Regions from separate parts of the Psychrobacillus sp. FSL K6-1415 genome, predicted to be linked through region 2. Evidence: riboswitches for the same ligand, from Rfam matches in the RefSeq annotation. Region 2 holds a riboswitch; the other holds the start of a gene.
The links. A riboswitch is a leader RNA that binds a small molecule or an ion and turns the genes downstream of it on or off. The one in region 2 is predicted to bind preQ1.
Positions count from the first base shown of each region.

Region 1: linked by a shared signal. The riboswitch ahead of MKY60_RS16175 (QueT transporter family protein) and the one ahead of queF (preQ(1) synthase) in region 2 are both predicted to bind preQ1.

Region 1 covers NZ_JBBOOQ010000001.1:3,326,410-3,342,938, reverse strand. Annotated here, with positions in the region: gene MKY60_RS16230 (ClbS/DfsB family four-helix bundle protein) at 1-251, shown strand, start outside; gene MKY60_RS16225 (hypothetical protein) at 1,081-1,311, shown strand; gene MKY60_RS16220 (hypothetical protein) at 1,439-2,236, shown strand; gene MKY60_RS16215 (sulfite exporter TauE/SafE family protein) at 2,361-3,086, opposite strand; partial or broken gene MKY60_RS16210 (low temperature requirement protein A) at 3,331-4,409, shown strand; gene MKY60_RS16205 ((4Fe-4S)-binding protein) at 4,486-4,692, shown strand; gene MKY60_RS16200 (GNAT family N-acetyltransferase) at 4,689-4,979, shown strand; gene MKY60_RS16195 (ring-cleaving dioxygenase) at 5,304-6,281, shown strand; gene MKY60_RS16190 (ABC transporter ATP-binding protein) at 6,630-7,592, shown strand; gene MKY60_RS16185 (ABC transporter permease) at 7,593-8,237, shown strand; gene MKY60_RS16180 (glycine betaine ABC transporter substrate-binding protein) at 8,242-9,135, shown strand; gene MKY60_RS16175 (QueT transporter family protein) at 9,178-9,660, opposite strand; PreQ1 riboswitch class I at 9,670-9,714, opposite strand; gene MKY60_RS16170 (MBL fold metallo-hydrolase) at 9,830-11,032, shown strand; gene MKY60_RS16165 (DUF3006 domain-containing protein) at 11,019-11,264, shown strand; gene MKY60_RS16160 (CD3324 family protein) at 11,507-11,770, shown strand; gene MKY60_RS16155 (FusB/FusC family EF-G-binding protein) at 11,919-12,560, shown strand; gene MKY60_RS16150 (NUDIX hydrolase) at 12,576-13,217, shown strand; gene MKY60_RS16145 (3D domain-containing protein) at 13,275-13,841, opposite strand; gene dapF (diaminopimelate epimerase) at 14,235-15,077, opposite strand; gene ypfJ (KPN_02809 family neutral zinc metallopeptidase) at 15,220-16,068, opposite strand; gene MKY60_RS16130 (S66 family peptidase) at 16,188-16,529, shown strand, end outside.
Region 2 covers NZ_JBBOOQ010000001.1:354,685-371,213, forward strand. Annotated here, with positions in the region: gene MKY60_RS01770 (alpha/beta hydrolase) at 340-1,275, shown strand; gene MKY60_RS01775 (hypothetical protein) at 1,451-1,780, shown strand; gene MKY60_RS01780 (hypothetical protein) at 1,847-2,227, shown strand; gene MKY60_RS01785 (HAMP domain-containing sensor histidine kinase) at 2,251-3,549, opposite strand; gene MKY60_RS01790 (HAMP domain-containing sensor histidine kinase) at 3,596-4,624, opposite strand; partial or broken gene MKY60_RS01795 (HNH endonuclease) at 5,094-5,621, shown strand; gene MKY60_RS01800 (DUF6985 domain-containing protein) at 5,618-6,085, shown strand; gene MKY60_RS01805 (HpaII family restriction endonuclease) at 6,442-7,530, shown strand; gene MKY60_RS01810 (DNA cytosine methyltransferase) at 7,557-8,687, opposite strand; gene MKY60_RS01815 (DNA cytosine methyltransferase) at 8,805-10,133, shown strand; PreQ1 riboswitch class I at 10,586-10,632, shown strand; gene queF (preQ(1) synthase) at 10,764-11,264, shown strand; gene queC (7-cyano-7-deazaguanine synthase QueC) at 11,499-12,170, shown strand; gene MKY60_RS01830 (VUT family protein) at 12,167-12,706, shown strand; gene MKY60_RS01835 (restriction endonuclease) at 13,016-13,594, shown strand; gene MKY60_RS01840 (hypothetical protein) at 13,784-14,407, shown strand; gene MKY60_RS01845 (sigma-70 family RNA polymerase sigma factor) at 14,842-15,363, shown strand; gene MKY60_RS01850 (DUF4179 domain-containing protein) at 15,356-16,529, shown strand, end outside.

The sequences.
Region 1 (16,529 bases), 3.0 Mb from region 2:
ACTATCAAGATGTAACATTAAATCAAGCTATAAAAAAATTGAAGCTGAGCCATGAAAGAGTAATGGATTTAATTAGGTCACATACCCATGAAGAAATCATAACTAAAAAATTCTATAAGTGGACGAAAACAAGTAATTTATACAGCTATTTTGCAGCAAATACTTCCAATCATTACATTTGGGCTATAAAAAAATGTGAAGTAATTGCAATCTATTTAAAAGATGAAGAAGTGGACAAGTTTGTTAAATAATGCAATATCTAATGGGTGCTTGTGCGGCCGAGCCTAGGTCGTATCATATAGCGGGTGGGATTCCCGTCGAGAAAGAACTAGCCATTCACTCGTAGCGAGTCTTGGAGGGCTAATGGTAACATTCGCCTTTAAGCGTAGACAGTTAGGTGGCGGGCCGAAAGCCAACTGGTTGAAGGGATTGAGCTCCATAATGTTAGTAAATCGAGAGGGCTGATGCCTTAAGCACAGCAGAAAGCTATATTTTATCCATCGTTAAAGGCAAGAAGGATAAAACCTCTCTGGAGTCAGAGACCTTGGCACGTCACACATCGATATGATACGGCAACTCGGGAGGCCCTACCGGTCTTTTCTTCTTATAGAAGAGTATGGTGTACAAGCGATAATAAGCGAGGAAACCAAATGCCGTGTAGGGAGTCGGATAGCAGCGTAGTACCAATGAAGTTGGGTAATGCCGATGGAGGAAAGGCTGCTACCAAATGATCACTCTCACTAGGGACACATTTACTACACACAGCGGTAGAAAAAATAATAAATGTAAACTAAACTATTGAGGATAGCAGAATCACCATTTTGTGAAGGATAATTTGGAGGAGCCGTGTGCGTAAATAGCGCAAGCACGGTTCTGTGAGGGGGGTGGAACACAATATACCGTAAGGTAGAGAGGTTCCCTTCTACTCGACTACTTCAAGTTCAATAAGGAGAGTAGCGCCTTTCTTCATTATTAATCTAATTGAAGTAGCTTTGTTGAAGAGTGTTGTTTTTTTTTATGTTCAACGATTGAGCAAGATAATGAAATTGAAAACTTATGTAGTCATAGGGAGGAAGTATTATGTATTTAGTTTTATCAATTGTTCTAAGTACCATTTTAGGTGTTGTTCTAGTTTCTTTACGTACATATATAGCTGGATTCATTGCTTTCGGAATTATTGTAGGCTGTTTGTTTAGAGGACTGTATTTACTAAACGACATACGCAAGATCCTTGACAGTTCACCTAAAAAAGACAAAGTTCAAGCAGCGTATGAAAGTTATATGAATGAGAGGGATAATGGTATCCATTAAGATTATTGCTCTAGTTGAACAAGTGGCGACCTGTAAAGATTAATTCAAATGCAAAACAGGAAAAGTTCTAACTACTATATAATAGGAAGTTTAGTTGAATAAAAGCTATAGAAGGGAGGTATGGATATTGAAAGTGGATACTTATTCTCTTATCTCATTTATAATTTTGTGGGGACTACCTACTTTCATGATTGTTAGAACGTATCTAAAAATGGATTATAATGATAAAAGAATAGCAATCAATGATTTCAGAACACACCGTTTTATATTTACAACAGGTTTTATTATACTTGGTGCTTTTTTTATACATTTAGGACTTTTACTCAACCTAAGCATACTAAAATTAATTGGATTCGTTTTCCTTACTCTAGGAGGATTTTTATCAACACTTAATAAGTGGAATAAAAGTAAGAATAAAAGTGTCTTGGTGAAAAAAATATTTACATACACACTTATCGGTATTACTACTTTTTTTCTGATTTTGCTAGGCTTTTACTACTTAATAATAAGGGTCGGGCAAGGTGAGTTTTTTCAGTACGATAATGGTGTGACAATTGAGGTTTACAATTCAAGTAAACAAGAAATAACGGATTTAAACTTCTTTTTTTCATTTTATAGCAATTATGATATTCTTCAGGATTTGGGGGATATTGACAAATTAGAACCGGGAGAAACAACTAGTATATATAGACCCCACATAATTGGGACTGGAAATGACCGGAGTTTATATTTTCAATATCCAATAAAAAAATCTGAAAAACAGGTTGATAGCCTAGCTTATGTAGCGTCTAATAAACCAAGTAAGGTAGTTGTTATTATAGAAATAACTGGTACTGATAATAATGGTAAACTATTATTCAGGGCAAAAGGGTTTGCAGATGTTCATGGCCAATTTGAATATGATCTGACCTCTACAAGAGAATAAAAGTTACATGATGACCAACAAGTACTTATACTAAACCAGCTAATACTTTGTGAATACTTATTAATGAAAGATAGAATCAGTTCATGCAATACTGTACTGATTTAGAGCTCCATTTTCCGTTATGTCAACGAGATAAGATACTATCTAATAATAAGAAAATTCCAGTACACCCTAAGAGGATATACGTGAAAATCCTAAATGCTTTTTGATTGAGATGTTTAAATAGAACTTGTCCTATTATCAGTCCTATAAATACAACTGGAATAGCATATAAGCTTGAGCGCCAAATAATCATATCTGTTCCAGCTAAAAACATCTGAGAAATTAGACTAATGAAATATATAAATAAATAGAATGCTAGTGTTGTGGCTCTTGTTCTTTCTTTTACTGATTTTGTTCCAGCAAAATATATCAATAATGGTGGTCCCGGCATACCAATACTTATTGTTAAGAGACCAGATAATCCACCAATAATATAATCTCTTAATGTAGTTGATTTAAAACTAATATTTAAAATTAGCAATAAAGTTAAGATCAATAAAATGATACTAATGACTATTTTAAAAGTACTAATATCAATAGATATATAAATTAACCCACCAAATGGAATACCAATAATGCTTCCTAAAACCAACTTTTTCAATAAATGTTTATCAATATCCTTCTTAATTTTCATTATTAAAGCACAAGAGATAATTAATGAAAGGATAATATTTATTTGGATAGCTTCATGAGGGTTAAATATCATCAATAAAAACGGTGTGGCTAAAATCGAAAATCCAAATCCAGTACTTGTTTGTAAAATGGATGCCACGAGTATAATAAAAATATATACATAGAAATTTTCCAAAGTTATACCTCCTATAAGAATACGACAATATTCGATTCTACTAAACTTTATCAAATAATGATAGGTAAATACAGAAGGAGGAGAGGAGGATACATCCGGAATGTGATACTGGAGTTCAACTATATTGTGTGATAAAAGATAAGAAGCTTATTCATCTAATAGGAGGTTTTTCGAGAATATAAATATCCTTTTTAAAGGTGAAATAAAATCTAATAATCTATTAAGATAGGATTTGGTACATAAGATGGTAGAAAAAAAGGTTAGTTGGCTAGAGTTATTTTATGATTTGCTAATTGTGGCTGCCATTGCTACTGCAACTCATGTTTTGCTTCATGTTGAAAATGGGTATATCCATTCAGACTATTTATTAAAATTTGTACTGATTTTTATTCCCATCTGGTGGGCTTGGGTTGGACAGACGATGTTTATCAATCGTTTTGGGGAAGATTTATTATATTTTTAATTCTTCAAATGTTCTTTGCGCTAGTAATGATTGCGAGTTTGTCGGTAGATTTCGATTCGTATTATAAATCTTTTTTAATAGGCTACATTGGACTTAGGTCATTAATTGCAATTCAATATCTTGTCGTACAACGGTCAGAAGTAGGGACTCGAAAGAAAGCTGCACTCTTTTTTGGAAAATACTTTTGGGTTGGTATTATAATTTCATTGTGCTCCGTCTTTTTTGACTCTTGGATTAGATATCTAATATTGTATACAGGTATTTTTGTGGATATATTAATCCCAATTATTGGACGGAAGCGATTAGTGATGGTACCTACAAATACAGCTCATTTATTAGAAAGATTTGGTTTATTTACTATCATTTTGTTCGGTGAAACACTAGTTAGTACGCTTTCTGTAATCCAACCTAAACAAGGAGATTGGAATTCTATATTATTTACTCTTGTTTCATTTATTTTGATCATATCAATGTGGTGGCAATACTTCGATAATTTGGAGAAGAAAGTCGATAAATCTAAAAAAACAGCGGGTCAAATGATTATTTATGGTCATCTATTCATTTTAATGTCCTTGAGCATGATCGCAGCGTCGATAAGATTATTGTTTTTACATGAGGTTAATTATTATTTTATTTTATATTTTGTTTTTGGATCAGTATTACTCTACTTCTTATCAACTTCATTTGTTTTTCATCAATATAGACATAAGGAACAAAGACTAAAAGTTTATCATTTAGGTTTATTTTTAGGTATTTTATTCGGTTTTCTCATTATCAATCTAATCTTTACAGTACCTACTATTTTAATTATGGGAGAACTAGTTATATTTTTTGTTATCTATGCTAAGTTAACAACTTGATAGAATTTTCTTACAATCTCAAATTGATTTGATTTGTAGTTTACTATAAAATATAGAAAAAATGAGGTGTTATAAAATGAGCTACCGGGAATATAAAGGGGAAGAAATTACAGTCTATTTCGATGGAGATATTTGTAAACACGCTGCTGAATGTGTTAAAGGATTACCAGAAGTTTTCAATGTAAAAGCTAGGCCTTGGATTTCACTTGAAAATGTAGATGCTAAAAAAGTGGCTGAAGTTATTAATAGATGTCCAAGCGGTGCATTAAAATACAAAATGTGAGGAGGGAATTAGTTTGCTGGAAATTAAACAAGGTAGTCAGTCATTTTTATATTGGTGATGAGAAAAATAGTGAAGCAGAAGTCCATTTTGTTCGTGCAGGGGAAACTAGAATTATATTAGATCATACCCATGTGGCAGAACATTTGAGAGGAAAAAATGTAGGACAACAATTAGTAAAAGCGGCCGTTGAATATGCCAAAAAAGAAAAATTATATGTAACTCCCCTATGTCCTTTTGCAAAAGCTGAGTTTGACAAGAATCCTGAATATCAAAAATTAGTAGGTTAATAACCTGTAAAGCAGAGAAGTAAATTAAGTTACTTCTCTGTTTTTTATTATTTAGAAGTTTAATTAGAATTGGTACTCCTATGAATGGTTTGAGATATTCTTTACAGCATCTGTTGTTATTGGAACACATATAGAAGTTTGATGAAAACACGAAACTGTCTCAGCAATGAGGCAGTTTTTTATTGTTGAAAAAATAATTTAATAGGGGGTTTTATTTTATCATTAAGTGGAACGATAGCATTGTTGACATGTTTTTTAGTTCATGGTAAAATTACTTTGAATTAAAGATACTTAAATTAGAGATAAAATATTGGAGGAATATATATGAATCACTTAAAAGGTCTGCACCATGTTACTGCAATTACAAGTAGTGCCGAAGAAAATTACAAATTCTTCACTAATGTATTGGGAATGCGACTTGTTAAAAAGACAGTAAACCAAGATGATATTCAAACTTATCATTTGTTTTTTGCAGATGATGTCGGTGGAGCTGGTACGGATATGACATTCTTCGACTTCCCGAATATTCAAAAGGGGACGCATGGCACTAACGAAATATATCGTACTGGTTTCCGTGTATCAACTGACGCAGCATTAGATTACTGGGTAAAACGTTTTGATCGATTAGATGTGAAGCATACCGGTATCCAAGAGCAGTTTGGAACAAAGGTACTGTCATTTGTAGATTTTGATGACCAACAATATCAGCTAGTATCAGACGAAAACAATAAAGGGGTTGCAGCTGGAACACCGTGGCAAAAAGGTCCGATTCCACTAGAGTATGCTATTACTGGTCTAGGTCCAATTACCATTCGAATTGCTGAATTTGACTATATGAAAGAAGTGCTTGAAAAGGTTTTATTGTTCAAGGAAATAGGACAAGAGGAAGCATTCCACTTATTTGAAGTAGGCGAGGGTGGTAATGGTGCACAAGTGATAGTGGAGAAAAATATCATTCTTCCACCAGGACGTCAAGGGTTTGGAACAGTTCACCATGCAGCATTCCGAGTAGAAGATAGAGCTGTGCTAGATGAATGGACAAATCGTATGGAAAGCTTCGGCTTCCAAACTTCCGGATTCGTCGATCGTTTCTTTTTCCAATCATTATATTCAAGAGTAGCGAACGGAATACTATTTGAATTTGCAACTGATGGACCAGGATTTATGGGAGACGAACCATATGAAACACTTGGAGAAAAATTATCATTGCCTCCGTTCCTAGAACCAAAACGTGAACAAATTGAAGGGTTAGTTCGTCCAATTGATACAGTACGCAGCACAATTGAGTTTATAAAAGAATAATAACAGAGTGAGCCGCTTCCTTAAGGAGGCGGTTTTTCTATGAATTAAACTAGCTTTTTTGGAAGAAATATCCTTTTAGCAAGTAAATAACCTATGGGAGCAAGTAAATCCGGTTCGTGAGCAAGTAACATAGCAAAGAGAGCAAATAAAGGCCCCACAAGCGCAAGTAAACAGTTAGTGAGAGCAAGTAACGACTAACTTTTAAGGACAATAAGAGCAGAGCATAACCGACGATTTTCACAAACCCCAAATTTTTTCACAAAATAGATTATTCTATGGCTTTATCTTCATGTTTTTAGGGTAAACATGGTTGGAAGTAAATATAGTAGAAGAAAGGAGGGAAGTGAGTTGATTCGTTTTGAAAATATTACGAAAGTGTTTCCAGATGGAACAAAAGCTTTGCAGGGTGTCACTTTAACAATTCCGAAAAAGCAATTAGTGGTCATCATTGGACCAAGTGGATGCGGTAAAACTACGCTTCTAAAACTTATTAATCGAATAGAAACTCCTACCTCTGGTGAAATTTATGTGGAGGAAAAAGCTATCTCTAGTGTAGATCCTGTTGAACTGAGGAAAACAATTGGATATGTTATTCAACGAATTGGTTTGTTTCCACATATGACCATAGAAAAAAATGCTGCGCTTGTCCCAAATTTAAAAGGGTGGCCAAAGGAAAAAACGACAACACGTATTCATGAATTAATGAATATGGTAGGACTTGAACCAGACCAGTTTTTGCGTAAATACCCACTTGAATTAAGTGGGGGTCAGCAACAACGAATAGGTGTAGTGAGAGCCCTAGCTGCAAACCCCGATATAATATTAATGGATGAACCATTTAGTGCATTAGATCCGATAAGTCGCGAACAATTACAAAATGAGATAAAGCACTTGCAAGAAAAGATCAACAAAACAATCATCTTTGTTACGCATGATATTGATGAGGCATTAAAAATAGCAGATATGATTGTCGTCATGAAAGATGGCATGATCGAGCAAGTTGCTACACCTACACAGATAATAGAAAATCCTATTAATGACTTCGTGAAAAACTTTATTGGAATAGAAAGAATTAATCGGAAAAAGTCTATTGGAAAAAGGGAACTACAGGACTTTGCGTCTTTTTTTGATAGCGAATGGGAATCATTCTATTTAGAGGTCGATGCTTCTATGTTAGTGGAAGAAGCTATCGCTTTATTAGAAAATGAAGGTGCAAGAGGACTGCTAGTAAAGCATAGCAACGAGGTGCTAGGCTTTGTAAATCAATCTATACTTCTTCGAGCAATGCTTGCTAAGGAAGAGGTGGTATGAGTGAGTAACTTTATAGATACAATTCAAAGTCGTTCAGATTTAATACAAGAAGCGTTTATGCAGCATATTTACTTATCCTTTGTTGCTTTAGCTGTCGGGATTGCAATTGCATTACCTTTAGGTATATTAGTTGCAAGGTATCGTAGAATAGCTGAGCCAGTTATAGGAATCACCGCAATCTTTCAGACAATACCAAGCTTAGCGCTATTCGGTTTCCTAGTTCCGTTAATAGGGATTGGCGCTAAAACAGCTTTGATTGCCTTAATCATTTACGCCCTCTTACCTATTTTACGTAATACATATACTGGTATTTCAAATATTGATGAATCTATGATTGAGGCTGGAAGAGGAATGGGCATGACGAAGAGTCAGCTTCTGTGGCAGATTGAATTTCCACTTGCTTTGCCATTTATAATGGCAGGTATTCGAACTGCCACAGTTCTTACTGTAGGAATTGCTACACTAGCAACATTTGTTGGAGCAGGAGGGTTAGGGGATGTAATTTACCGTGGATTGCAATCTTACAATAATTCGCTTGTTTTAGCTGGAGCATTACCCGTTGCATTATTAGCAATTTTGTTTGATCTGATATTGAAATGGATTGAGAAAAAGGCTACACCAAAAGGAATGAATACTGGAGGATGATGGGATGAAAAAGTTAATGGGGATAATGGGACTTGTAGGAGTTTTACTTTTAAGCGCTTGCTCGGATTCTGAGGAAACATTAGTAATTAGTGGGAAACCGTGGACGGAGCAATTTATACTACCACAGATTTTAGGGCAATATATTGAACAGAATACAGATATTAATGTGGAATATAAAGAGGGTCTGGGAGAAGTAGCAATTATGACTCCTGCTTTGGAAAAAGGCGATATTGATCTATACGTGGAGTATACTGGCACAGGTTTAAAGGATGTGTTGAAGGAGGAATCTGAGGTAGGAGAAAGCTCAGATAGTGTGTTGGAAAAAGTTAGAAAAGGTTATGAGGAACAGTTTGAAGCTACGTGGTTAAGTCCACTTGGATTTGAAAATACCTATACATTAGCTTATACGAAAGATAATGAGTACAGTGCAGAAACTTACTCTGATTTAGTGGAAGCTTCTAAAACCGGGGGGATGGTATTTGGGGCACCACATGCATTTTATGAAAGAAAGGGAGATGGCTTTGACGATCTAATAAACACGTATCCATTTGTTTTTTCAGAAACACAAAGCCTAGATCCAAATGTAATGTATGAAGCGTTGAAAAATGGCGATGTCGATGTTATACCAGCGTTTACGACTGATGGACGTATTGAACGATTTGATTTGCAAACGACAAAGGATGATTTAGGGTTTTTCCCTAAGTATGATGCAGCTCCAGTCGTGCGTATGGATGCTCTAGAAAAGTTTCCCGAGCTAGAAGATGTGCTAAACGAGTTAGCAGGTAAAATATCCGAAGAAGATATGCTTAAAATGAACGCAAGAGTGGATATTGATGGTGATAAGCCGGAGGATGTAGCTCATGACTTTTTAGTTGAGAAAAGATTAATAGAAAAATAAAAAAACACCCGGTTCTAGTTTTTTAGAATCGGGTGAAATTATTTAGATTAGCGTCTTAAAATTTAGTCGTTTATCTAAAGCAATAATAATCGGAATACCGACAGCTAATACGGTGAATTCACCAGCTGCAACGGTCAACCATGTATAGAAGAATGGAAAATCTAGCGCGAGCATTAGTTCAAATGCGATAATACACATGGTAAATGTAAAGAGAACTGTATTAATAACCATGCGTGCTATGTTTCCTTTTACATACTTAGTCGCTAAAATCGTTAATGATAGCGTAATGATAGAATGCGCTACTCCAAATGTTAAGTCGTAAGCAGCCATTGGAGAGAACATGTTTGTGATGAATACTCCTAATACAATTCCAAAAAAGTATTTTTTATTAAATACGATTAAGTGATTAAACATCTCCGCAATACGAAACTGTACTGCACCAAATGCAAAAGGAGCCACTAGTAGAGATACCGCCACATAAAGAGCGGCAATAACACCAGTTACTGCTATAGTCTTTGTTTTCATTTTATTCATTTCTCCTTAGTTTTTTTCCGTGGGAGGTTCTCGAACCACGTTAGTTTTCACAAAGAGTTATTCTATGCGAATTGTTATCAACTGTCAAGGGAAATTGTAATATATGAATATTGTCATCCTATGATAGAATGGAACACAGCAACGAAAAGGAAGGTTTTTTATGAGAAAGATAGTAATGATAATTTGTATTTGTATAGTATTTTTACTTTGTGGTTGTACTATAAATCAGCAAGCGAACACGACAATAGAAACTTCTCAGACACCTGTAGAGGCTAGTAATAAAATGAAAGTCCATTTTCTAGATGTAGGACAAGGTGACTCTATATTCGTACAATCCCCGAATGGTAAAAATTTACTAGTAGATGGAAGTACAAAAGACGCTGGAAAGGAAGTAGTAGCTTATTTAAAATCGCATGATGTCGAGAAACTCGATTATGTAGTAGCGACACACCCAGATGCTGATCACATCGGCGGACTTATTTCCGTTTTGAACTCTATCTCTATAAAAAACTTTGTGGATTCAGGTAAAGTACATACCTCTCAAACGTATGAGGAAATGCTTCAGCTTATTTTAGATAAAAACATACCGTTCATTGTGCCAAATATTGGAGATACGATTCCCCTAGATGATGATTTAGATATTACTGTGTTAAATGTTGGAGAAGAATCAGATGATAATAATGAAGCATCTATTGTCTTAAAAATAACTTATGGGGAAGTTTCCTTTTTATTGATGGGGGACGCAGATATTCGTATAGAGAAAGAAATACTAGAGCGGTCGAACGTAAATTCAACTGTATTGAAAGCAGGACATCACGGTTCAGACACGAGTAGTTCGGAATATTTTATACAGGCAGTAAAACCAGAAGTTACCATTCTTAGCTATGGGAAAGATAATTCCTATGGACATCCAGATGCAGAGGTCAAGTCAAGGTTGGAGCGGATTAGTTCACAAATATATGGCACTGCAGTAGTTGGCAATATAGTCGTGGAAACAGATGGAGTAGATTATAACGTATTGACAAATGGAAACGTAGAACCAACTGAAATTGCTGACACAGTAGCTGAAGGGATTAATATTTCAAGTAAAGACCTCCGAGGTGAAATAGTAGGCATTACCAATTCTGGTGGTACTACTGTTAGTTTAAAGGATTGGCAATTAGTTTCCGTAGCGGGCAATCAAACATTCAATTTTCCAAACATAAGCTTACTGGCTGGGGAGACGATTTACGTCACAAGTGGTCCGGAAGCAAAAGAAGGTTCGGGCTATTTGAAATGGACGAAGGGACAAATGTGGAGAAACGATGGGGATGCAGCTACATTATTAAATAGCAAAGGAGAGGTTGTGAGTGAATTTGAATAAATACACGTTAGACCGTTTCGAAGGGGACTTTGCAGTCTTTTTGAAATACCCAAATGAAACCGAGAGCCTTCAAATTCATTGTTCTGATTTAAAAGCTAGCCTAAATCAAGGGGACATAGTGAATATTTCAGTAATACAAGATAAATATGAAATTGAGCTACTTAGTGAACAAACAATGGACCAAAAGGAAAGGGTCAGCCAATTACTTAAACAATTAAAAAAAAGAAACTGAGCGAAATTACACTATGTAGGTTTTTAAAAATTTCTACTTGTATTAAAATAGGAAGTAGCGCAACTTGGAGGTGAGCAGAATGGCAAAAAGTATAAAATTGCTAGACAGTGCAACGCCTCATGCAAAGCCTAATGATGGAAAGGCGAACTTTGTATGAGAAGCTATAAATTAAATTATATCGCCATTTCATAATGTTGGCTTTGCACCTTATTTAAATAGTAAAAATAAGGAGCGAGCGTAAAATGACATATATCAAGGCAACTTCCGTTTTACCTGAGGAGCTAGTGAAGGAAATTCAAAAGTATATTCAAGGGGAAACGATTTATATTCCAAAGCCGGGAAAAACTTATAAACAATGGGGAACAGTTTCAGGTGAAAGGAAACGTATCGATGAGCGAAATAATTCTTTAAAGAAAGCGTATAGAAATGGTGTTTCTATGGGACAGCTTGCAAATGAGTATTATCTCTCGGTCGAAACTGTTAAGAAAATTGTTTATACAAAGTAAAAGAATATACTGGTAGCTCATTTAGGGGCTATCAGTTTTTTTGTATTCATATGGTGAAAATAATTCCTAATCATCTTATCCATTTATTAATCAATTATTATTCGATACAATTGAACTAACGAAAATAATTGTGAATGGAGAGGTAAATATGAATCCTTTCATTAGAAGTGACCAATACAACTATATAAAAAAACAGACACAGGCATTGGTAAATGGACATGCAACGGTAAATGATCGTGGAGTATTAAATGCCCTAAGAGCACTGTCATTAGAGAAAGTACTTGGGCTATTTGAGGAATCTACAGAAGATCAAAAAAGCCTATTGAATCCAATTGTAGAAATAAAAGAAAAATTAGAAGCAGAAAGTTTTTTAGAAACCCTAAAGCCTTATGTTATCCCCTTTAAAGAGATAAGCGAGACTGCTATCAAAAAGATTTTTCCGAAAGCGAAGAAACTCAAAATTCCTTCATTAGAGAATATAGACTTTAAAGAATTATCTTATTTAGGCTGGTTGGATAAAGGGTCCAATAAAAAATTTCTTGTTATTGAATACAAAAATAAATTAGTAGGAATTTCTGGGGGTTATAAAAATTCCAATAAAAAAGGGATTTGTGCATTATGTAATCGAACTGAAGAAATAGGAATGTTTACTTCATCGGTCAAGGGCATGACTCAGGATGCATTTATAACGCGAGGAAATTATATTTGCCAAGATAGTCAAAAATGTAATGAGAACATCATTTCCTTGGACAAATTAAATAAATTTGTAGAGCTAATTGAAAATAAATAAATTAAGAGGGATTAAATGGAGCAGGAGCTACTAAAAGTATTTGACGAGCAGCATCAGAAAATAGGTGTAGGTACCCGGGAGGAAATTCATCGACTCGGTTTGTGGCATGAAACATTTCAATGCTGGTTCATTGGTAGCCATGAAGGAAAACAATATGTTTACTTACAATTACGCAGCAATTTGAAGAAGGATTATCCGGGATTGTTGGATATTACTGCCGCGGGTCATTTATTGGAAAGTGAAACAGTTTTTGATGGGATACGCGAGGTAAAAGAGGAGCTTGGAATTGATATCCTTTTTGAGGAATTGTATTCACTTGGTGTTATAAAATACTCTGTTACGACGGATGATTTAATAGATAATGAATTAGCCCATGTATTTTTATACGACTGCGCATTGGATTGGGAACAATTTACGCTACAGGTTGAGGAAGTGTCTGGCGTAGTAAGAGTGGAAATAACTCAATTTGTGAGTTTATGGCAAAGTGAAATAGAGGAAATAGAGATAATCGGTTTCGAGGTAGAGGAAGATGGAACAAGAAGACCAATTCATCAAATGGTTGATAAAGAGAGCTTTGTACCACATGAACAATCCTACTATGAAGTAATATGCGAAGAAATGATATCTTTTACATCAAAAAACCAACTTTCTAGTTAAGAAAGTTGGTTTTATCTATATCTAACTCCAGCACAAGTCGATGCTTGCACGTTTCTATTATTCTAAGATTTTAACTTTGACACTTTTACGACCCCATTTATAGGCTTCGCTTTTCGATGAAAAAAATACATCTATTTTATTCCCTTTGATAGCACTACCTGTATCTCCAGCTACTGCGTATCCATAACCTTCGACATAAACTTTGGTGCCAAGTGGAATTACTTTTGGATCTACTGCGATGACTTTTACATCTGGATTGCGTTTTAGGTTAATACCTGTGCTAGTGACACCAGAGCATCCGTTACAAGTTGCTGTGAATGCACTTGCAGAGACAACAATCTCTTTAACTACTTTATCCTCTGTTGTTCTAGAGGGAGTTTTCTTTTTCTTCGCAGCAGTAGCCGCTTTTGAAGAAATTTTTAAGCTTTGATTGAGTTTGATCGTATCTGATTTTAGATTATTCCAAGACTTTAAAGTTGATACAGACACTTTGTGTGTTTTAGCAATTTTATACAAAGTATCTCCTTTTTGTACAGTGTATGTTGAAGATGCGGCTAGGCTTGTGCTTGTCCCGCTAACCAATAGTGCAAATGTGATGATGAGTGTCCAAAGAATTCTTCTCAAATACTCTACCCCTTGCTTTTTCAGTCTAAGCACATCTTACCAATACTTTGTTACGAGAATATTACGACAACTTGGCAATGTCATTACAAATCTTAATAATTTTACAAACCTAAATTAACATTAGTAGATTATAGTCTATTAAAGAGATTGACGATTTATACCAATGTAATTAAAAATTATAGCCCATAAACTTTTCAATATAGCCCATAACTCCACTCTATTAACCGATAAATTGAAAGATAGCCCATTAGTTTCTAAATTTAGCCCATAACCGCTCACTAATAGCCCATAAAATAAACGACATAGCCCTTAACTCATCCCACACACTTATATAACATTAAAAAGAGCCTCACTAGTTTTCGCTAGAAAGGCTCTCACTCTATCATCTTAATACTACACTTCAATCTCACCATCGAAGACACTTACTGCAGGACCTGTCATATATACACCTTCATCGGTATAGCGTATGATAAGTTCCCCGCCTAGTAATTTTACGGTAATATCGGAATCTTTGTCGCAGTTACCATTTAAAACTGCCGCAACGACTGCAGCGCATGCCCCAGTTCCGCAGGCAAGCGTTTCTCCACTACCGCGCTCCCATACGCGCATATGAATAGTCTTACGATTCTCTACAGAAATAAACTCTGTATTTACACTTTCCGGGAAAAATGAGTGTTGCTCAAATTTTGGACCAATTAATGGTAAGTCTACCAACATTGGATCTTCCACAAAAATAACACAGTGAGGATTGCCCATAGACACTGTTGTGATGTGATATGTTTTGTCTTCCACTTGAAGGGGGAAGTTTATTAACGGATTTGTTTCCTTTGATTGGACGGGTATAAGTGCAGGTTCTAAAATGGCTTTGCCCATGTCTACTTTGGCAGAATTCATTTTGCCATTTTCGATATAGAGCTCAATCGTTTTAACGCCACTAAGGGTATCAATTGTTAACACTTCTTTTGTAGCGATATTATTATCGTACACGTATTTAGCAACGCAGCGGATAGCATTTCCACACATTTTCCCTTCACTGCCATCTATGTTAAACATTCGCATCTTTGCATCTGCAATATCGGATGGACATATTAATACTATCCCATCCCCACCAATTCCAAAATGGCGGTCAGATATATGCTGGCTTAGTGTATTAGGGTCATCGATAGTATGCTCAAAACAGTTAATATAAATATAATCATTTCCGCAGCCATGCATCTTAGTAAAAGGTATTTTCATCTTCAGCGTAACTCCTTTTTGGCGCAATCTTCTTATTTGCCCGCATATGTAAAAGCCCGAACGGTTCGGTCATTAAAAAACCCGAACTGATGGAATTTTCACTTTTATCTTATTATAGCATAGGGGGCAATGAGAAAATACGTTATGGAGTTTTACTATTAAACGTGTCCCCACCTTGAATTGTTCCTTTTTCATAACCTTTATAAAACCAACCTTTACGTTGTTCAGAGGTCCCATGTGTGAAACTTTCTGGAACAACATAGCCCATAGCTTGTTTTTGAAGTGTGTCATCACCAACAGCACTTGCAGCGGTCAATGCTTCATCTAAATCTCCTTCTTCCAGATAGCCCATTCCTTGGGCATGCTTCGCCCATACTCCGGAGAAATAATCTGCTTGAAGCTCAAAGCGGACAAGGTACTTATTGAATTCTTCTTCACTTAGCTTCTGTCGAAGAGGCATAACTTGTTCAGTTGTCCCAAGTAAAGTTTGAACATGGTGGCCAACTTCATGTGCAATAACATAAGCCATTGCAAAATCGCCAGGAGCATTGAACTTCGTTTGTAGTTCCTGATAGAAGCTTAGGTCGATATATAATTTTTGATCACCTGGACAATAAAAAGGTCCAACTGATGCACCAGCTGCTCCACATGCAGAATCGACACTATCTGTATATAACACTAAAGTCGGCTCTATGTATTCCATTCCATTTTCTTGGAATATTTTAGTCCAAACCTTTTCAGTATCAGCTAGTACAACAGAAACGAATTCGGATAGTTCTTTTTCTTGTTCAGTTTCCTCATACGGAACATTGCTTGATTGATCTGTTGTACCAAGATTTCCAATCAAATCATCAGGGTTTCCGCCAAGTAAGGAAATGATGATAACAATGATTAAACCCAAGCCTCCGCCGACTCCGGCAATAGCTTTTCCACCACTCATACCCCTGCGGTCTTCTACATTAGAACTACCAGCTCTACCTCTCCATTTCATCTAACACACTTCCTCTTCCATTACAGTTTTATGTATATTGTTTTTATACCCAAAATTTTTCAAATTAGACATTCATTGTGGACAGATTGCTTTATAATGAATAAAAAGGGGGATTTGTCATGCTTAAAAAACCAAAAATGCTAAAAGCTGGAGACAAGGTGGCGACGATTAGTTTGTCATGGGGAGGAGCTGGGGAACCAGATCTTCGTTGGAGATATGAACAGGGAATAGGAAGATTACGCGACGTTTTTGGATTGGAAGTTATAGCGATGCCAAATAGCTTAAAGGGTGGAGACTATTTATACGAAAACCCACAGGCTCGTGCAGAGGATCTAATGAATGCATTTAAGGATCCTTCCATTAAAGGTATATTTTCTAATATTGGTGGTAGCGAAAGTATTCGATTATTACCATATATTGATTTTGATGTAATTCGAGATAATCCAAAAGTATTTATAGGC
Region 2 (16,529 bases):
AGGAAGAACCAGAAAAGTATGAAAAGCTTATGAAAAATGCTTACTTTATGATTGTAAGAGCGCAGAAAGAAAAGTAATTTAGAAGAAAAGTATTATTAGAGAAAAATAAAAAACTATTGTTCTTAATCACATATACAATTGCATAAAGAAGATAAGCGAGGAGAAATTCCCTCGTTTTTTTATGGTCAAAATAATGGGGGAGGAAACTAAAAAAAATATTAATCGTAATATAAAGACAGAACGATTTTGCCTTTCAATCTAGTACAAATTTATATATGAAAGCAGTGAAGAATAGTGAAAACCAAGAAAAGATTTAGATTTAGGATTATTATTAGAAACGTGGTTTTAGCATTAGCTGCTTTATTCCTTATATGGATTACAATCCATCAAGTTATGGCTGCATATGAACAAAAGAAATACCCCGAATTAGGAGAGTTAGTAGAAGTAGATGGAAAGAATATACATGTATATACGAAGGGTGAAGGCCAAGATACAATTGTCTTGTTAAGTGGTTTAGGAACGACCGCACCTGTGTTGGATTTTGAGCCTTTGATTGATGAGATGTCAAAAAGTAATAAAGTAGTTGTTGTAGAGCCTTTCGGTTATGGCTGGAGCGACCTTACTGATAAGAATCGTACAGTGGAGAGTATAGTAGGAGAACTAAGAACAGCTTTAATAAAATTGAATATCGAGGGTCCATATATATTAATGCCTCATTCTATTTCTGGGATATATAGTATGTATTACGCGAATAAATACCCAGAGGAAATTAAAGCTATTATAGGAATCGATCCGACGTTACCTAATGCCTTGGAGTACTTTGATGAATCTGTTCCAACAATGCCCAAATATATGAGTTACATCGCCCCAACTGGAATTGCTAGATTGGCATTATATTTAAGTCCCGAAGACTTCCTTCCCATAGCAAACGAAGGAACTTATTCGGAAAAAAATATAAAAATGACCAAAATCCTGTCCGCACAGAGAGGGTATAACAAAAATATAGTAAATGAAGCAAATGAAATAAAAAATAACATTGAAGAAACACGTAATATGTCATTTCCTTCAGATTTGCCTGTTATGATCTTTACGACGAACGATGGGAAGGTAAATGAGGAAGGCAAATCAAATATAACTTTTTATCAATCGGAATTACGTAATATTTCTCTACATAAACTTGTTCCTTTAGAAGGACATCATTATCTACACTGGACTCAATACAAGGAAATGAGTAAATATGTTAATGATTTTACCAAATCATTTGCAAATGATTGAATAAGCGTGGTACCTACCGCTAAAGTTGTTACTATAGCTAATTATTAGTGAAAACTTCAGTTATTAATTATTATGTAATACTAAAGTCGAGGAGTTTTCTCTATACGTTTTACTGATGATATAATATGCTACCATTAGTAAAAAGTATCAGCGATTCTAGCATGGAGGACTAATAATGATTGAAGTAATAACAGTAGTAAATATGTTAGTGGAAGTAAAAAATACGAAAGATTATGTAAAAAAAGTTGAAAAGGTTTTGCGATCCAAGACTCGGTCGATTCAACATATAGAGACGATTAGTATGTCTGAACCAAACGAAAAACTAATCGTAAGTGCTTTAGTTAAATATAGAGTGCTCATAGAAGAAAGAATGGATAACAAGTTTTTAGATGATTATGTGGGTCTCGTTCTCCCAATGTTCTATAATCGTTTTAAAGCGATGCCGGTAAGCAATCAAATTTATAGAATTTCGAGAATCAAAAAAGAAAATCGTACTCGGCGTTAATATTTGTTTGGCACATAGGGAACTTAAACAGTTCTGAACACTATAACCCCTATATAGAGGTGTTTTATGAAGAAATCGTTATTTGCAATCGGGTTGATCATTTTACTTTTGGGAGCAATCGTATTCTACAACAAACTCTGCTACCCTACACTTCCTATGGAAAGTATTAACAAGAAGGAAGTAATAGAAAAGCTAAATGATTCTAATGAACAAATTGTTAAATTATCAGACGAAAATGGTTATGAATGGTATATCATAAATGAACGAAGTACAAATGTGGCAGATGAAATTACTAAGAAAATGGTCATTCAGCATGGTTGGATTTTCAAACGAAAAGATGGGAGTGGGCTTTTCTTTGATAAACAAGGAAAAATTTTGATAGTTACGACTCAGAAGTGGACGACTGATTATACGCTAGTTAAAATACCATCACATTTTAACTATTAAAATAGACTTGTAATGAGCACTTATCAACTCATAACCAGTTCTTTCTCAGTTTCCTTGGTTTCTGGTTCTAGAAAAATAGGTGATAAGGAAGGAAATGTAAATTTAAATGTCGTTCCTTCTCCAATTTTACTTTCTACATGAATCGTACCATTCATAGCACGTACGATACTATACACTACCGTAATGCCGAGACCTGTCCCCTTACTTCCTTTTGTTGAATAATAAGGCTCACCTAAACGGGTCACCTGTTCAAGTGTCATACCTGAGCCAGTATCTTTAATGAGAATACTTACAGTTGTTTGTGTGCTCTCCGTTTCTACCGTTAAAATTCCTCCTTTTGGCATTGCTTCTATTGCATTTTTCATGATATTTACTAAGCATTGATGAAATTTTTGTTTGTCTCCTTCAATCTCCTCTCCTGGTGAAAACATAGAAACTATTTTGACCGAATTTCGCTTTGCCAATGGTTGTAGCAATTGAACTACTTGTTCTAGTTCTTCCTGAAGAAGTAGGGGTTCCATCGATTTAATTTCAGGATTAGAGAAATTCAAATACTCTTGAATGACTCTTTCAGCAGATTTTAGCTCGTTTTTAATAATGGAAAGGTATTGAGTATAGTTTTCTTTTGAAATAGAGTCATTTTGCAAAAGTTGAACAAAACCAATTGCTGCTGTCAAGGGGTTACGAATTTCATGACTAATAGCTGCACCCATTCGTTCAACGGCCTCTAGCCGTTTGGATTTCATAGTCCGTTGGCGCAATTGAATAGTCATAATAATTTCTTCAATAATATAAGAAATGATTCCGACTCCAATGGGTTGAATGACTAAATAAGCAAACCAAACCTCGGTACTACTATGAGGTAAGTGCCAAATTCCCATTGTAAAAGTTTGGGCAAAACTGAACAGAAATGTTACGCCTACGGAAAAAAGAACTCGCTGCTTGGGAGATTGTTTTAAAAACCATGAAGAGATTCGCCAAAAAAGAATAGCAAGCCCTCCATAATAAAGTACCGTCATCCAAAACCCATAATCAATTCCAAAAAAACCTCTTACGAGCATAATGAATGCAGCGAAAAAAGGACCAAAACCGATATATAAACTGCCGACAATGAACGGAATTTTTCTTAAATCAAAAACGACATTACTGCCTTCTATACGATAAGTAAAAATAAAACAAAGCATTAAACTAATTATTAAAAGGCTGATGAAAATAGCTTGGTGAGACCAAAATCTTTTTGACTTTTCTGCCCATAAAACTCCCAAAAAAAGTATTACAATTAATAAGGATAAGTTGAAAAAGAAATATACTGTTAATTCCAAGATATTATTCCTCCAAGACTATTTTATGTAAAAAGATTCATCTTCTCTATACCTTAGTTTTATGGAGCTTAAAATGAAATAGGGAGATGGTGCCTTTGCCAATCTCACTTTGAACTTCAATTGTTCCTTTCATAGCACGTAATATACTGTAAGCAACCATCATGCTAAGACCAGTTCCCTTAGGTCCCTTCGGAGAATAGTGTGGTTCTCCTAGATGGTTAATTTGATCCTTGCTCAATCCTGTTCCAGTATCTTGTATAGAAATAGTTATCTTATTCTGGGTAGCAATTGTCTTGATCAATAATGCACCGCCATAAGGCATGGATTCGATTGAATTCCTTATAATATTAATGAAGCATTGGTGGAATTTCGATCTGTCCCCTTGGATTGTTCCATAGGTAGAAAAATCAGTAGAAACCTTTACTGAATGATAATTAGCCAGAGGATGTAGTAATTTTAAAATATGCGTAAGTTCATTCTGAATATCTAGTTCTTCTATTGATTCAATAATTGGTTTAGAAAAGGTTAAGTAATCTTGTATGATACCTTCTGCAGAATCTAATTCATCTTTTATAATGGAGATATATTTGGTTCTTTTATTATTATCAAGAGAAACTTGGTCGAGGAGCTCAATAAATCCAATTGCTGTAGTTAACGGATTTCTAATTTCATGAGATATTGCAGCCCCCATTTGTTCGACTGCAGCCAACTTTTCTTCGATTACTAACTGTTGTTGCAACTGTTGATTCTTTTCTCTTATTTCAATGGTGGAAGAAATAATGGCAACCCCAAGTGGAGGGACTATCACATAGGCGATGAATATATCTATAAATTGGTCAGGAGATACTTTGTTTAATGCTATAGTGAATAAGATACCAACACTTATCAGTAAAGTAATACCAGTGGAAAAAAGTATTCGTATATTAGAAGTGAGTTTTAAAAACCAAGGAGAAATATACCATATAAAAAAACTAAACACGGTATAAAATGCAACTGCTATAAAGAATCCAACGTCTATTCCATGGAATGCCCGAAATAGAATAACCAAAAATCCTAGTATAGGACTGAACCTCAAATATAAGCCACCCAATAAAAAAGGAATTATCCTCAGATCCAGAACATACTCACTTTGTATGGGATAAGAAAATACAGTACAAATTACTAACGAAAAAACAAAATAAAATAATCCCGCTCGTTTATGTAAATGGATACTACCGACTCTCTTATCTAATAGAAAAAAAACAAAAAATAAAATCATTAGTAACGAAAGATTAAATAGAAAATGCATTGTTATAATTCCCAATATATATCTCTCCTAATAATTTTATAAATTAATATTAACGAAAGAATGTGGAATGCACAATATTTTTCAATGAATATTCAGAAGATTCATAGGGGGATTTGTTTAAAAGTGGCAGAAAAGGCTAATGAATTGACCAGATTCTTAACTCTCTTTCCTCAAATTAAAAACAACGCAGGGATTTTATAACTATAAATCATTATTATAGGTATTTATAAAGATTTTGGGAGGCTTTATTAAACCAAGAATTAATCAAACGCCAGAGGAAGTTAATGAGAAGATTGGTTTTTGAAGGGGTTAGGGGTGAATCTCTAAGTACTCTTAAACCACCACCAGATCCGGAAGTGAAGAAAATATTAGACGAAGCTGGTATTACTGGGATTCATTATAAAAATGGAATTCCAGATTTTTCACCAGTAGCAAAAGCTCAAGTAGAAATTAATTATATGCTAGGTGGAAAGAGTGTCTATGGAGGAAAAGCTAGAAGAACTAATTTTACACAATCAGATCAAAAATTAGCTGATCAACTTAATGGTTCCTCAGAATTAGCAAAGCAATTTGGAATGATAAAATCAGCGCAAGAGATATAAAAAAATACCGAGAAATAGATAATTTTACATGGCATGAGTTGAATGATGTTAAAAAAATGCAACTTGTACCAACAAAAATAAATAGTGAATTTGGAAACCTGGGTGGTGTAGGGGAGATAAATGCGGGAGCTTTCGAACCTGGGGGTTTTGCCAATAAACAAAGTGAGGAGATTATAAAATGACTATAAATGATGCGATTTTTGGTGAACTTGAGTATGAATATGGCTGGTCAAGAGTTATTACTTTAGATTTCTTTAGAAATACAACTGAACTAGATTTAATAATAGATGGTGAAGTTGATGAGCAGTTTGATGAAGGTCAATATACGGCATACCAATCATTGATGGGTAAGTGGAATGATTTACAACTAAGTTTATTAGATTCCATCCTAAATTATTACAATCAAAAGCGACAAGAATTAGGTTATGATGTTGAATTAAATGAAAATTATCCAATTGTTGAAACTACTGATCAAATACTTGAAATGATAAGTTTAGATGGAATTATTATTCCATATGCTGATATTTTTGAAGCCCGCCATGTCGGAATTACATTTAATTGTACTTGGGATACAGAAAATGGATTGGGACTTCGATTATTGAATGAGAAAGTAAGAGAAGTCGGTTATCAAGATGTTGCAATTTAAATATTACTATTTGTAAGATTAGGGTACCAGGTTCTGAAAAAAACGCTATCTCGAAATTTGTTTGAAAACTAATACCTACTATTTCAAAAAAAGCAATTAAACTCTTCAATTTTCAATTTTAAACCTCATTAATAGTCCACGCTTTTCCTACAAATTTTAGATATAGATCTTGAATTGACATGCCATTCTCTTTCAAAAGTATAATAAATTATATAACTGTATTGAAAGTATGATAGCGATATTTTCTATTTTTGCAGTTTAGAACAAGTTTTCAAAGTTTAAGTAAGGTATAATGAAAATAACATTATATGGGATCACTAGGACTAGAGGTGAATCTAAAAAAGGAAGTGCAAAAAATGAAGGGAAATAAAGGCGAGTGGAGTGAAATATACACATTTTTAAAACTATTAGGCGATGGAATTATTTACGCTGGGGATGAAAACTCAAATACTATGAATTCTATATTCTATCCATTAATCTCTATTGTGCGTGAAGAAGAGGGTAACTTTTATTACTATAATAGGGAAAGTACAAATATTAAGGTTATAAATGGTGACGGTAATATATTATTAACTGTTAATGATCAAAGATTTAGAGAAATGAGTGAAAGTTTATATCATTCTTTAGGAATGATGTCTGGTAGGTCTTTTGAATTCCCTAAAATTGAAGAGTTTTTAAACAATATCAATGTGAAAAAAATGAAATCTGATTCGAGCATTAAAAGAGATATTACAATTGTTGTCCATGATTTGAACACAAATACTAGTCCTACTTTAGGATTTAGTATTAAATCAAGACTAGGAGGAAATTCTACATTATTGAATTCAGGTGAGACAACAAATTTTAATTTTGAAATTTCACCAGCATTAGATACTGCTAGTAATATTAAACTCAAAAGTTTAGTAAACGCAATTGATAGTAGATCAAAGATAAAAGATCGCATAAAGTATTTATTATCTAATCGATATTTATTAGATTTTAAGAACATAGGTAGTAAGAACTTTAAGTTAAATTTGCAGATGATTGATACTTTATTGCCAGAAATGGTTGGAGAAATGTTATTATATTATTATAATGGTCAAGCAACGACAATGAAAGAATTAGTTGATTTACTAGAAGAGAATAATCCATTAGATTTCGATCAGTCAAGTGACCACAAATTTTACGAAACGAAAATCAAAAATTTTTTGACTGATGTAGCGCTTGGTATGACACCCCAGAAAAAGTGGACAGGACTTTACGATGCGACAGGCGGATATATTATTGTTAGAGAAGACGGGGAAATAGTTTGTTATCATATCTATAATAGAAATGAATTTCAAGAATATTTACTAAGAAATACTTTTTTAGATACACCTTCTAGTAGTAGATACAGGTTTGGAGAAATATATGAAAGTCAGGGAAAATTGTTTATAAAACTAAATTTACAAATTAGATTTCATTAATAAATCGCCTATAAGTCGGCGATTTATTAATACTTTTTATTTATAGACTCTAAGTAGACTAAAGAATCATAAATTTTGTAAGCAATTTCTTCAATTACAGGGATAGTTACTGAGTTTCCTAGTTGTTTATACTTCTGGGTGTCACTAATGTCAGGAGGAAATTCAAATTTATCTTCTCCTTTTTCATCTATGAAAGCGTAACCGATGAATCCTTGTAAACGTCCCCATTCTACTGGAGTCATAGTTCGTATTCCTTGATCATTTAGTGGTGATTGTTTATATCTAACTTTTTTTCCTACTAATTCTTCTTTATAATCAAAAATTAGATTTCGTTCTTTTCCAGAACCTCCAGTTGCTAGCAAAGCATTAGATATAGGTTTTTCTAAATTAGGTTTATTTATAACGGAATACCCAAATCCATTTCCCTTACTTTTTTGTGTCGCTTTATGTTTAATGAGAGTGTTAAGATATCCTTGGGATAAATAAAATTTATCGTCAACAGTTTCTTCTAAAATATCATGTATGGATCCATAAATGGGCTCAGCTGTTCTTTTAGTAGGTAGTGTTTCAAATAGTGGTCTGTTACTATTCGGGAAACGTTTATTACTAAAACCTACTATATAGATTCTAGGTCTGTTTTGTGGAACTCCAAAGTTTTTAGAATTTAATAAGAAACTTCTAGGATTATATATCAACTCTCCATTTGAATCTACACTAACCCCAACAATGCTATAGTTTAACTCTTTAACCAAAGTTTCTAGAATTACTTTAAAAGTACTGCCTCCTTTATGAGTAACTAAGCCCTCAACGTTTTCTAATAAAAATGCTTTAGGAGTTGTTTTTTCAATAATATCTGCAATTTCAAAAAATAAAGTTCCTCTAGTTTTGTCTCGGAAACCCTCCTTTTTACCTGCTGAACTAAATGATTGACATGGGAACCCCGCTAAAAGTACGTCATATTTCATGTCTATTAATTTGTTTTTAAAATCATCACTACATACGTCATTTTTAGGGTTTTCCTTGTAAAGATGCTTATAAGTTTTACAAGCAAAATTATCAATTTCAGCGGAGAGTATATTTGTAAAATTACCAGTAAGCTCAAATCCTTTACGGATACCACCTATTCCTGAAAACAGATCCAAAGTTTTATATGTCAAAGTAATACCTCCAAAGTCCATTCAATATTTGATCACTGAAATAAGATATAATAACAGTGAGTCAGTAAGGATTATCTAATCTTAAATAGTACCATAAAAATATATAGGGGTGAATTAATGAACAATTATAAATATACAAGTATAGATCTTTTCTCTGGTCCAGGAGGGTTAGCGACAGGATTAAAGTTGGCTGGATTTCTTCCTTTAATCGCTGTTGAGATTAATAGAGAAACAGCAGAAACTTATTGTGAAAATCATCAGTCTGAACTTTTTGAACTAGATTTATATCTACAAGAAGCTAATAAATTTAATGATATTTTCCTCCCTAATAATAAGCCTTTGATGATATTAGGTGACGTAAGGAAATTATCGGATTCATTGATAAAAAAGATATTAAAAAAAAGATTCTTAAAAGAAAGTGTAGATTTAGTTACTGGGGGTCCACCGTGTGAAAGTTACTCAATAGCCGGTAAAAGAATGGTGGATGATGAAAGGGACTATCTTTTCATTCATATATCTAGAATTGCAAAAGCGGTTAATTCTAAAATGTTTTTGTTTGAAAACGTCAAAGGAGTTTTATCAAAGAAAAATAAAGAAGGAATAGATACATTCTTTTCGCTAGTTTGCGAGGAATTCGAACGAAATGATTTAATTAATTTTAATTCGTTTAGACTTGCCTCTTGGCATAAAGATGAAATCCTACTAAATTGTGTAAACTACGGAGTTCCTCAAAATAGAGAAAGAGTATTTCTAGTAGCTATTAATAATAAATATAAAGATGCATTTTTTAATTACCCTGAAAAGACTCATGGTGAAGGCAAGTTACCAGTTATTACAGTAGGACAGGCAATTAGAGATCTTCCTTTAATAAACAGTAAGGAAGAAAACTTCATATATTGCAATAAAAATTTGGAAATAAACTCTATAGCGCACGATAAATATTTAAAATTTGTTAGAGGGGTAGAGCCCAAAATACCAAGTGGAATTAATTACGATGGAAAATATTTAGACTCTCATAAAGCTAGTAAACACTTTGATAAAACAATAAAAAGAATGTCGTTTATACTTCCAGGAGAAAGTATGAAAACTGCAGCGGAGAGGCTTATTAATGAAGGGAAAAATCAAGTAAGAGATGAGTATTTCCCTAGGAAGCCATATGGGGCAAGGTACAGGCGGTTAAAAGAAAATAGTCCCAGCTTTACGGTTACTTCTCATTGCTTCGATGAAATGATTCATCCCAGTAAAGATAGAGCATTGACTCCAAGAGAGGTAGCAAGACTTCAGACCTTTCCAGATTGGTATGTATTTAAGGGTCCGTATGTAATATTCCATTCGGATCCTAAACAAGATAGATATGAACAAATAGGCGATGCAGTCCCACCTTTGGTTGCTTTTAAATTAGGTGAAGAAATTGTGAATACGTTGAATGAAATAACGCAGAATTAACAAAAAACTTAAATCATTTTAAAGAACTTTTTGTTTTCGGAAATACATAAGAAAGTTGAACATAATTCAGAAAATATGGATGATGTAGTTTCCTAATAATGAAATACAAAAAGTAGATATCTCCACATAAGTAGAGGTATCTACTTTTCTATGTTTCCGAGTCTCTTTGATAATCTAAATCTCTCCTAGGCTAAGATAGTTTGTAATATTAACTTTAATAACTCTTCTGTTGTTTCTGGTAATTGTTCCGGTAAGTAAAGTTGATGTTTCATTTTTTGTTCCTCCTTTAATCTCTTATTCTATTAACAATATAGTCAATATAGTTTGAGTTTATGCATGATATTATAAAAAAATTTGAATCTCTTAAAATAAGATTTGAATATCCAATGACTAAAATACCTAATTGACGTTTTGGTCAATATTCTATAATATGATTGAGTACCCGTACTTGACCGGGAGAGGTTCATAGCTAATACCCTCTATAAAAAACTATGGATACATGACTATTCGCCATGTCCATATATTTTGGACGTGGCTTTTTTTGTTTTTATCCTTTTGTTTGTATAGATTGGTTTATGAAACCTCTTTTGAAAGTGTTGGGAAACATTTTTAATAGGAGGTTTTTTTATTATGTCTGGAAGAAGTCATGATGAAGGTTTGAAGGATTTAACATTGTTAGGTAATCAAGGCACAAAATATTCATTTGATTATGCACCTGAGGTATTGGAGTCGGTAGATAATATGCATTCTACTCGGGATTATTTTGTGAAGTTTAATTGTCCTGAATTCACAAGTTTATGCCCAATTACAAATCAGCCCGATTTTGCAACGATGTATATCTCGTATATTCCGGATAAAAAAATTGTAGAAAGTAAATCGTTAAAATTGTATTTGTTCAGCTTTAGAAATCACGGAGATTTCCATGAGGACTGTGTGAACATTATCATGAACGATTTAATTGAATTGCTAGATCCAAGGTATATCGAAGTTTGGGGTAAATTCACACCACGCGGAGGTATTTCGATTGATCCGTGGTGTAACTATGGAAGACCGGGGACGAAGTATGTAGAAATGGCGGATTTTCGATTGATGAACCACGATCTGTATCCAGAGAAAATTGATAATCGATAATTGAATAATCCTTTTAAGGAAGAGGTTTTAGCTACCCTCTTTAGAAAAGCGGAAGTGCCTATGTAAGTCCCGAAAAGCGCTGGAAGGATTACACGTAAAGGCTTCTTTATGCCTTTACTGAAAGCCTAAAGCGACACGAGGGGCTAGGCGCTGAAGCTAGACAATTTAAAAAAACTAAGAAGATAACAGCATTCTTTCTTGGGTGCTGTTTTTTCAGTATAAGGGAGTTTACGGATGAAGCAGGAAAAAGCAATTATAGTGTTTAGTGGTGGTCAGGATAGCACGACCTGTCTGTTTTGGGCGAAGGAACGTTTTAAAGAAATCGAGGCAGTGACGTTTGATTATGGGCAAAGACATAGTCTTGAAATTGAATGTGCAAAAGAGATAGCGAAGGAAATCGGTGTAAAGCATCACATACTGGATATGTCACTTTTAAACCAGCTTGCACCGAACGCATTGACGCGAGATGACATAAAAGTAGAGGACGGAGAAAAAGGTGAATTGCCGTCGACTTTTGTACCTGGTCGGAATTTGCTCTTTTTATCTTTTGCCGGTGTTTTAGCTAGCCAGGTCGGAGCAAAGCATATCGTAACTGGTGTGTGTGAGACTGATTTTAGTGGCTATCCAGATTGTCGTGATATTTTCGTGAAGTCATTAAACGTAACGCTAAATCTTACAATGGATTCTACTTTTGTGATTGAAACACCACTCATGTGGTTGAACAAGGCACAAACATGGGAGCTGGCAGATCAACTTGGAGCACTAGAGTTTGTCCAAAAGAAAACGTTGACCTGTTATAACGGAGTAATAGCAGATGGCTGTGGGAAGTGCCCGGCGTGTAAGCTGAGAAATAAAGGACTGAACGAGTACTTGAGTTCAAAATCTACTAAAGGAGTAATAGCATGAGAATCTTATTTTATTTAATATCAATAGTGACTGCTAATGTCGTAACAGCAGCTTTTGCACCATTAGAGTTTGCCATGTTTATCGTCCCTATGGGAACACTTTTCGTGGGAGCTACTTTTATTTTCCGAGACCTTGTACAAAATAAATATGGGAGAGCAAAAACCTACTTATTTATTTTTGTGGCTTTAGCATTTTCTGCACTAGCCTCATTTATATTGGGGGATACTTTATTAATTGTACTTGCTTCGGCAATTTCATTTGTTGTAGCTGAAACAGCAGATACAGAGATTTACACAAGACTAAAATTACCAATGGCATGGCGTGTATTCTATAGCGGGATAGTTGGCGGATTCCTAGATTCTGTAATTTTTGTTGTAATTGGCTTAAGTCCTCTTGGAGCAAATTTTCTTCCATGGGAAGCAGTTCCTGCTGCCATTGTAGGTCAAATTATCGTGAAAACGGTTATTCAGATGATTGGGGCGCTTATTTTGAATCAAGTAGTAATAGTAAAGGAGAAGCGTCTTCTGTCTGAATGATTTTATGAAAAGTGAAAAGTTTAGCCTTCCATAATCTTGGGAGGTTTTTTTAGTTTTATTAATTTATTGTACAGTGACCACTTTATCTTTTTTATTACATATATCTATTTCTAGATAGATCTAAAAAAAAGGTATAAAAAACATTTTTTACAGGTACTGGATGTTATATAGGAATGTCGTATAATTAAAATAGATTAAAAATAATACTTAAAATACCAATATATAAATTATATAGTTGAAAAAATAATACAAAAAATACTTTGTTCCATGTTGAATCAAAGGTAGCTATTTTAGAAGGAAGTGTATTTAATGCGTAATCGAACCAAAAAGGATCAGAAAATAGTAGACGAATTGACCGGGTTTCTAATTATTGTAGCAGCGTTAATAGGTTGGTATACTACAAAGTCATTTATAGGGGTAGGGGTTGCAATAGGTGTTGGAGTAGTTGTAATAATTATAATCATGGGATGGAGAACAGCTAGTTTTGAAAAAAGGATGCGGGAATCTGGTATAGCGGAGATTGATCAAATGACTGGCCGACAATTTGAAGATTATCTAGGCACACTTTTTCAGTATCAAGGATACAAGGTCACTTATACACCTTCAACAGGGGATTTTGGAGCAGATTTAATATTAAACAAAGGACAAGAAACGATCGTGGTTCAAGCAAAACGCTATAAGAAAGCAGTTGGTGTAAAAGCTGTACAAGAAGTTATTCCATCCATCAATATGTATAATGCAGGAGTGGCATGGGTTATAACGAATAGTACCTATACAACGCAGGCCTTGACACTGGCCAAGAAAAACCGTGTACGAATGATAGACCGTAAAGAATTAATACAAATGAACCTGGAGATGAAAAATACAACTAAAAATGTCAAACCATGAAAAGGAGATCAAAAGTTATTAATAAATAGTATGAACAGTACAGTACTTGAGCGATATCCAAGAAATAAGAGAGACAAAAAGTTGAATCGTTTAATACTCTGCAGCATATGATGTGGTTACTTGAATAACCTAGTAATCTCCGATAGACTAATAATTACCATAAAGAGACAACTGAGGAGTGAAATGCCGATGGAAATTTCAATTACAAAAGCTTTACGCGAGTTAAAGACATTGGATGCACGCATTTTAAAGAAGATTAACGAGACAACTTTCGCAGCGTCTAAAAAACCAAAAGAGAATATTCGTGGTTTTAAGACTGTTGAGGCGTTTGAAAAGGAAGCCAAAGAAAGTATACAATCTATAAAAGATTTAATGGATCGTAGAAAGCAAATCAAAAAATCGATTGTAGAATCTAATGCAAGAACTGTTGTTGAAGTATCTGGAGTCAAAATGACGGTGGCAGATGCAATTGAGCGTAAAAACTTTATTGAAATCGAAAAAACACTCCTTCGTAAAATGAATACCGATTATGCTCAGTCTCAAGAAAAGGTAGAAGTTAATAACGAAATTGCCCAAGATAGATTAGACACTCAGTTAAATAACATGATTTCAAAAGATGGTAAAACAGACTTAACTGCGGTTGAAGGGTACAAAAAGTTGTTTTGGGAATCCGAGGAAACTAAATTAATTGACCCAATTCATGTAAAAGAAATCGCAACAAAGATGGCTTTAGATATTGAGTCTTTTGAAGATGACGTGGATGTAGCGCTAAGTGAAATTAATGCACGTACGTTAATCACTATTAAACAATAAATAAGTTTGGAACTTGCTGTTATAGCGAAAAAGAAGAAAGTTTCCCCGTTTGCAGGGTCTGGGTAAATCCCTGCTCCCAAAATCAATTACTGAGTAAGGTAAAAAGCTTAAAGCTCAACCTTAAAAGTTAAAAGCTTAACAATCAACTCTCTTACATCCTAAAGCTCATTATTTAGCGATAAAAAATCTATAAAATCTCGGGTAACAGGTGCTGTAGGATTTGAAACTTCCTTTCTTCTCCTCCGAGCAGCTATGACAGCACAAAAAGAGTGATCCCTTGGATCACTCTTTTTGTTTGTAATTTAGTTTTTTTGTATATTCATCTTACTAATTTCGAGAAAGATTTCGAATGTGAATTAATTTATATACTTTATAAAAACTTTTTCCAAAGTTGTATGTCTAATAGATAGGGCCAAATGAATTGGGGTGATATCTTGAGTGAAAAGATGTTAGTGAGGAACGCAATTAAAGGTAATGAAGAAGCATTTTTAGCATTAATCCATTCATATGAAGATGTATTATATCGGACAGCTATCTCATATTTGAAAAATGAAGGGGATGCACTGGAAGCTATTCAGGAAGTGACATATAGAGCTTTTAAAAGTATAAAAACAGTAAAAGAACCTGCCTACTTTAAAACTTGGTTAATTAGAATTATGATGAATTATTGTCAAGATGTCATCAAGAAAAGCAAGAGGGAAGTATTAGGGGAAAGAATATTTTGCATACAGGGAATGAGCGAGGACTTTACCTTTTTAGAAGTAGAGGAGGCTCTTTTAAGTTTATCCGATTATGAGAGAGAGTTATTACATTTAAAATACTTTGAAGATGTCAAAATAAAGGACATCGCTGTTATGTGGGATACACCGGAAGGAACAATTAAAACCCGGCTACATAAAGCCTTGCGGGCACTTAGGGCAGGATTTGAAGAGAAAGGAGAGGTTAAACGTGTTTGAGGAAAGAAAAAAATTGGTGCAGAGGAAGAAGTCGATTAATCAGGTCCAAATATCAAAGGATAAGCTACATTCCGCCGTACAAATTGGATTTGAGAAAGCCAAAAAAGAAAGAATGTTAAAAAGAACTAAGTTAATAAAACGGAGTTCATGGTCGGTAGTAATTGCTGCAATCCTTCTTATCTCTTTTATCACATCTGTCTCTGTATCGCCTGTTTTCGCTAATAAGGTTTCATCTATTCCAGGTATGGAACGAATTATTGCACTAATTCAGCAAGACAGAGGTTTAACCGCTGCCGTTGAAAATGACTATTTTCAACCTATTAATAAGTCGCAAGAGAAAAACGGTATTACAGTAACACTTGATGGAGTCATTGCAGACAAAAAGGGAATGGTTGTTTTTTACTCTATTCGTACAGAAGATATGGACGTAAGCTCACTTGAACTCAAATATCTCCAATTATGGTCAGGAATGAATATGCGGTATAGTTTCGATTTTATGAATTTTGTCAATCCCTTGACTCAAACGGCAAACTCTAAAACTTTCAGTGGCTCTGAATATATCCAGACGATTCCATATAGTAAGGACCTTTCTTGGAAAATAGGAATAAAAAATGGGGGAAAAGTAGAAAATTTCAAAATACCATTTACATATAAAAAGATGGAAGTGACAAGTAAGAGTATCGTTGTGAATGAAGAAGTTGAGATTGAAGGTCAATATTTTAAAGTGAAAGAGTTAATAGTCGACCCAATACGCACAGTGGTTAAGCTAGAAGAAAATTCTAATAACACTATGAAACTTCTCTCTCGGCCATTTGATGAATTAGAACTGGTAGATGAAGAGGGCAGGAAATGGTCTGCTATGCCTGGAAATGCATATAAAACTCTGGAGAAAGGAAATGTATGGGAGATCCCACTGAAAGAAAGTTTTTACTTTTATGAGCCTCAAAAGTTAACATTAACATTTGGGAAAATTGCAGCAATTGATAAAGAAGAAGCGCATATTATAATTGATACAGAAACCAAAAAGTTTATAGAAAAGCCTTTCCAATCAATATTCTCAAATTTACAGGTGGACGATAATCTGGTCAGTTTTACTATAAAAGTAAATAAGGATTATGATATGAATATGGTTAGTTTTATAAAATTTATAGACGCTGATGAACAAG